DNA from 2 places in the Shewanella oneidensis MR-1 genome. Region 2 is predicted to be linked to the other one. Evidence: predicted binding sites of a transcription regulator. Region 2 holds the regulator's gene; the other holds the start of a gene.

Region 1 (3,429 bases), 1.3 Mb from region 2:
AAGGTGAAATCTATATGGGCTGCGCTGGCGGCGTCGATGCCCAAATCACCCTGCCTATGGTATGGCAAGCTTCAGAACAAAGTTACGCTTCATTTAGCCTGCATTTATCAGGCTTAAAAGGTGGCCACTCTGGGGTCAACATTCATTTAGGCCGTGGTAACGCCAACAAGATTTTGGCGCGCTTCCTGTTTGAAAATGCCGATGAGTTAGCGCTGGAATTAACTCAATTTACCGGTGGTTCACTGCGCAACGCCATCCCACGTGAAGCCAATATCAGCTTTATGTTACCCGCTGAAAATATCGATGCGCTCAAGGAAAAAGTGCATGCCTTTGAAGCGTTAATGCGTGCCGAACTCGCTATTGCCGACCCAGATTTACGTTTAGTGTTAAGCAACATTGCCACGCCCAAACGCGTGATGAGCGAAAACAGCCAAAACACGCTTATCGATTTACTGCATGTTTGCCCTAACGGCGTGATGCGCATGAGCGATGAAGTGACTGGCGTGACCGAAACCTCACTCAACGTTGGCGTGATCAGCACTAACGATGAAGAAGTTGGCATTCTGTGCTTGATTCGCTCATTGATCGATTCTGGCCGCAGCCAAGTTGAAGGTATGCTAAATGCGTTAACCAACTTAGCAGGTGCTGACGTTGAATTTAGCGGTGCTTACCCTGGTTGGAAGCCGGATAACACTTCGCCTGTAATGGCGATTGTGCGTGAAACCTACGAGTCTATCTACCATAAAGAGCCAGTGATCATGGTGATCCATGCAGGCCTTGAATGTGGACTGTTTAAAAAGCCTTATCCCGAAATGGATATGGTCTCCATCGGCCCAACCATCCGCTATCCACATGGTCCTGATGAAATGGTCAATATCACCACCGTTGGTCAGTATTGGGATCTACTCGTAGCCGTGCTAGAACGCATTCCCGTTAAAGCCTAACTCAGTGTAAACCTCAGCAAACCGCGCTTATTAGCGCGGTTTTTTATTACATTAGCCAAAGCAGATTAAGATTTAAGCGTTGTTTTAATAATGCGTTAAATAGATAACACCAGTTGGGTTTGCAATGGATCAACCTCGCTAATCAGTGATTTATCACTAAGCCCAACAGCTACGCCGAGTAGCCGGATTCCCCTCCCATCCTGCCTTGCAATTGCCTGCGCCAATAATTCATAAAACATCATCACAGACACATCATTACTGCGATGTTCAATGGTCGTTTGTTTAAAGTCACTGAATTTAAGCTTCACCACCTGCTTATGGATTTGTCGATCCTTGGCGCTACGGCTTAAACGGGTTGATAACTCTTGAATTAACCCCGGCATCACTTGCTGGCATTGCTCAAGGGTGTAAATATCCTGTGCTAGTGTGGTCTCAACGCCGACAGATTTACGTTCGCGACTTACAGACAAGCCTCGATCATCAATCCCCTGGGCCCTTTCAATTAATACAGCGCCAAATTTTCCAAAGCGAGTAATAAGCTCTTGTTTTGGATAAGTTTGTACATCACCACAGGTATTTAAACCTAAAGAGGACAGTTTTTCCGCAGTGACTTTCCCCACACCAGGGATCTGGCGTAGGGATAAGGTTCTAATAAACTCAGGAACCTTATCGGGCGGAATCACATACTGACCATTGGGCTTATTTAAGTCCGAGGCCACCTTAGCGAGGAATTTTACAGGCGCAACACCAGCCGATGCCGTAAGCCCAGTTTCGGCCAAAATATCGCGGCGAATGGCTTCGGCAATTAAAGTTGCAGAGCCTTTATGCAGCTTACAGTCGCTGACATCTAAATAGGCTTCGTCTAAAGACAGAGGCTCTATCAGTTCTGTATAGCGGGAAAAGATGGCACGAATTTGCGATGAAACGTCTTTGTAGACCTGCATTCGACCGGGAACAAGAATTAAATCAGGACACAACTTCTGCGCATAAGCTGTCGCCATAGCAGAGCGTACGCCAAATCGGCGCGCCTCATAATTACAGGTGCTGATAACACCTCTCCGCTCACGACTACCACCAACGGCCAGCGGTTTACCACGGTATTCGGGAAAATCCCGCATTTCAACCGCAGCAAAGTAGCAATCCATATCGACATGAATGATTTTCCGCACTTAAGGTACCTCCAACACTCAAAATACTGTATATAAAAACAGTTATCAAGTATCTGCGACATATTTACGCGGCCGCGGAGCTCACCTATCGGCCTACCCGTCCTTATCCAAGCATGAAATCCCCAAAAAAACCAAAGGAGTGCTAAGGCTCCTTTGGTTTTAAAAACAACAGAGTTTAAATTTTAAATTGCCCAATATTACGTGTCAGTTCTCGAGTTGCTTGCTCAAATCCTTGCAGACTTTGGGAGAGATCTTGGCTTGATAATAGCGATTGTTCGGATAAACCACGCACTCTCACCACGTTTTGCGCGACTTCATCGGCAACGACCGCCTGCTGACCAATCGCCACAGTAATTTCAACGGTTTGCTGCTGGATAGATGTAATAGCTATGGCGATATCGCTTAGAGCTTGCTCGACTTGAGTGGTCAAATCTTGCCCCACTCTCGCCTGCTCAACCCCTGATTCCATCACCTGCTCAGCCTGAAGCGCACTTTGTTGCAGTGTTTGGATAATGCGTTGAATATTGGCAGTTGAATCTTGGGTACGCGAAGCCAGCGTACGCACCTCATCAGCAACGACAGCAAAACCACGGCCTTGTTCGCCCGCACGGGCGGCTTCAATTGCCGCATTGAGCGCTAACAAATTGGTTTACTCTGCAATGTTACGGATAACACTTAATACCTCGCCAATTTGTTCTGAGCTGCTACGGAGATGCTTAATCACTTTAGCGGCTTCAATGACTTGCACTGACAAGGCCTTCATTCCTTCGGTCGCCCGAGAAACAATTTGCGTACCGCCGTAGGCTTGGGTTTGTGCTTTTTCAGCAAACTCATTCGCTCGCTGCGCACTTATCGCCATTTCTTGGCTGGTCAGTGCCATTTGCGTTGCTGCTGTGGCCACAGAATCAATTTGTTGTTTTTGCGATGACACAGAAGACACGGCTAAATCACACACTTGCCGAGCATCAAGCACCCCAGTTCCCACCTCTTGAGTCAAGCTGCGAGTATGCAATAACATTTGCTGAACCTTTTCAGCAAAGCGGTTAAATGCATCACCTAGTTTACCTAATTCATCTTCCCGCTCCATCAAAATACGTTGTGATAAATCGCTATCACCCTCGGCAATATCTTCCATGGCATCGAGTAATTTGCCTAGCTGGCGTCTAAAGGGTAATAACATCAGCCATACTGTGATGCCAACTAACAACATAATCCCTAAGGCTACAAAACAGGCATTCCAAAAGGCTTTGGTCACTGGCGCCTCAATCACCTCATGGGGCAACATAAATGCTAAATGCCACTTTTGTGTAGGATAA
Region 2 (3,429 bases):
TTAACCATGTCGGTTTTTGCTCTGGATCATCAGCCACTTCACTGCGCCAGTTTGGCGCGGTTTCATTCAAGAAGTTCTGCAATGTAATCGGCTCACCAAAGTTGACATAACCTTGGCCAAAATTACCTAATTTACGAATAGCACCAAAGACTTGCCATACAGATTCTTTCTGCTTTTTCTTACCGCTCAGCTCTTTATGATAGGTCGCCACTTCCATCACGTGATCGTAACCTAAATACACAGGTACTAAGGTGACGGGGCGTTCAATGCCTCGCAGCACGCTGTTTATTGTCATCGCAATCATGCCCGTTTTTGGTGCCAGCAAACGGCCCGTACGAGAACGGCCCCCTTCGGAGAAATATTCCACCGAATATCCCTTAGCAAACAGCTGATCGAGGTATTCGCGAAATACTGCGGTATAAAGTTTATTGCCGTTAAAACTACGGCGGATAAAGAAAGCACCGCCACGGCGGAATAACGGTCCCGCAGGCCAGAAGTTTAAGTTAATGCCCGCAGCAATATGTGGCGGCACCATACCTTGGTAATACAAAATGTAGGATAACAGCAGGTAATCCATATGGCTGCGATGACATGGCACATACACAATCTCATGGCCATCGTGGTGTAATTGTCGAATTTGCTCGGCACCTTTGATATTGATACCGCTGTATAACTTGTTCCATAACCAGGTTAAAAAACGCTCGGCAATACGCACTAGGCTATCTGAATAATTTGCAGCGATTTCATCAAGATATTCAATGGCGGTTTCACGCGCTTGCGTTTCAGAAATCTTCTTACTGGCCGCTTCTTCTTGAATCGCCTTACGTAAGGATTCGGATTTAAGCAGAGAATCAAATAACGCCTGACGATTGGGCAACACAGGACCCGTCATCACCTTGCGTTGACGGCGAAAATGCACCCTAGCCACTCGAGCCAATTTATGGGCAATCCCCATATCGGTACCATGCTCATCGGCCATATAGCGCAGTGACACAGCATTGGAAAACTGCACAAAATTATGACGACCTAAAAATAGAATCATCAAACATTTACGTAACCAAGTAGGATTTTCGCGCTCCAGCACCGCGGCCTTCATTGTGTCATCTTCTTTACCTGGAGTACGACCCCAATACAGACTGACAGGTACCAGTTGAATATCTAACTCAGGCTTCTCTTTATGCACCGCCAACAGGCGCATAAAACATTCGAGGAAAGGCTCGTTACTCGCACGATCACCAAATAACGGTTTACGCCCTTCAAGGCACACCACGCGAGGCGCCACTACACCATTAACCACTAAAGGCTCGTAGGGGCTTGGCAAACCAAGCTTAGCGGTGATCTCGCTTAAAGCCGCAATATCACTGAGGGATTCTGTTTTCATTACATAGGCGAGTGGTCTGGAGGCATCCAGATTCAGATCAGCAAAGGGATCCTGCGGCACAACAATGGTGTGCACTAAGTATTTTTGGATCCAGCGTAATGATTTCAACCAAAGAGAGTCTTGTTTAGGCATTATTCTTATGCAATGTAAGTACGTTCATTAGCCCAATAGAATACCAGATTCTAGGGAATATTCGCTAATACTCTCCAATCCCGTTAAAAAGTGGTTAATACTTGCACTATGAATAATACTGTATATACTAACAGTAACTGTATAGAAAAACAGGAAAGACCATGAGACCCTTGACGCCACGCCAAGCTGAAATTTTAGAGCTGATTAAACGTAATATTGCCGAAACAGGCATGCCACCCACTCGGGCCGAAATAGCCACCCGCCTGGGTTTTAAAAGTGCAAATGCCGCTGAAGAACACCTTAAGGCACTGGCAAAAAAAGGCTGTATCGAGATCATGCCCGGCACATCCCGCGGGATCCGTCTCCCTGTTGAGGAAGAAGATAACAGTGAAACGGGTCTTCCACTCATCGGTCAAGTAGCTGCGGGCGAACCCATTCTCGCTCAAGAGCACGTAGAACAGTATTACCAAATCGATCCTAGTATGTTCCACCCGACAGCCAATTTCTTACTGCGCGTTAAGGGTGACAGTATGAAAAATATCGGCATCCTCGAAGGTGATCTGCTCGCCGTTCATAAAGTACAACAAGCTCGCAATGGACAAGTCGTCGTTGCTCGCGTTGACGATGATGTAACCGTCAAACGCTTTGAAAAAAAAGGTAATGTAGTCTATCTACATGCCGAAAATGAAGACTACTCACCCATTAAAGTCGATTTGAGTTTCCAAAGTTTAACAATTGAAGGGCTCGCCGTAGGGGTGATCCGCAACGGAGATTGGCTATGAACAAACTATTAGGTAATGCCCCGCGTCACCCCGGTTTATGGCTCGATACTGTTCGGGACGCAGATAGTGATTGGCAGCATACGCCAATTGTCACTATGCCAACCCAGAGCCAAGGCCGCCAAGAACTGACACAACTGAGCAAACAACTGGCCCAACTGAGCCAACAGGGAAGATGGATCGTGTTAATTAATCCACCCAGTATTGGCTACAAGCAGCTATTGGCAAACGCAGGCGTTCGTATGGATCGAGTGTTACTGGTGCACGCAAAAGATGAAGTCGAAACCCTGTGGGCAATGGAAAAAGCCTTAATCAGCGGTACTTCTAGTGCTGTGATAACTTGGACCCATGCCCTCGATGCCCGCGATAATCGTCGTTTACAAATTGTGGCAAAGAGCGCCCGTGCAATGGGAATAGTGCTTGAAGGTGCAACAAATGACTTGCCCTCAAATGACAATCTCGCGCCATCCACCAAATTTACTCAACCCGCTTTTTTCAGCTCTGTTCATTAAAATTTTGTACTCCGTATTTAGCCTTGAAAGCCGCCTCACCAATGAATGTGAGGCTTTTTTTTGGCAATTTTTCAGACAATTAGAAAAAGAAGTGATCTTGATCAATTTTTAAACAGCAAGTATGGTTGATTAAGGCGTGAATAATATATCGCCAGTTTAGGCATAGATATCGAGTTTTTATCGAATATCACTCGCCCACACAAATTGAGAAGAATGGGTTTATTCAGCAGTATGTGCCAGTGTGGCTAATACCAGCAGTAACAATACTTGATCATAAGTAAGCCGCCAACGCACGTTGAAGTCAGAAACACTTTTTTGGGAACTGAAGAGTTTGCATAGAGTTGAGACTTACTGTGTTGCTCTTCTTTGTAGTTGCTTTTCGCAATTGGCAGAGGAGAAGTCTTGTGAAGCAATGGTTGTATTGTTTACTCGTGGTGCTATTCGCCCCACCGTTGGCCGCATCGGACATGCGGTACAACATGACACCTGGCGTAACAGAAATCAGTGGTAAGGTTTATCACTTACACATGACGATTCTGTATATCTGCTGCGCGATAGGCTTAGTGGTTTTTGGCGTGATGATTTATGCCATGATCAACCACAGAAAATCCAAGGGCGCGGTCGC

What was found. Region 2 encodes LexA, which represses DNA repair genes until DNA is damaged. Its sites were predicted from a motif close to TACTGTATNNNNATACAGTA; they were not measured.
Region 1: the regulator LexA is predicted to act here: its motif matches at 2,138-2,157, upstream of dinB (DNA polymerase IV).

Annotation. Positions count from the first base shown of each region.
Region 1 covers NC_004347.2:1,155,842-1,159,270, reverse strand. The annotation lists gene SO_RS05165 (aminoacyl-histidine dipeptidase) at 1-944, shown strand, start outside; gene dinB (DNA polymerase IV) at 1,040-2,113, opposite strand; partial or broken gene SO_RS05155 (methyl-accepting chemotaxis protein) at 2,289-3,429, opposite strand, start outside.
Region 2 covers NC_004347.2:4,797,515-4,800,943, forward strand. The annotation lists gene plsB (glycerol-3-phosphate 1-O-acyltransferase PlsB) at 1-1,513, opposite strand, end outside; gene lexA (transcriptional repressor LexA) at 1,675-2,295, shown strand; gene SO_RS21390 (cell division inhibitor SulA) at 2,292-2,804, shown strand; gene coxB (cytochrome c oxidase subunit II) at 3,209-3,429, shown strand, end outside.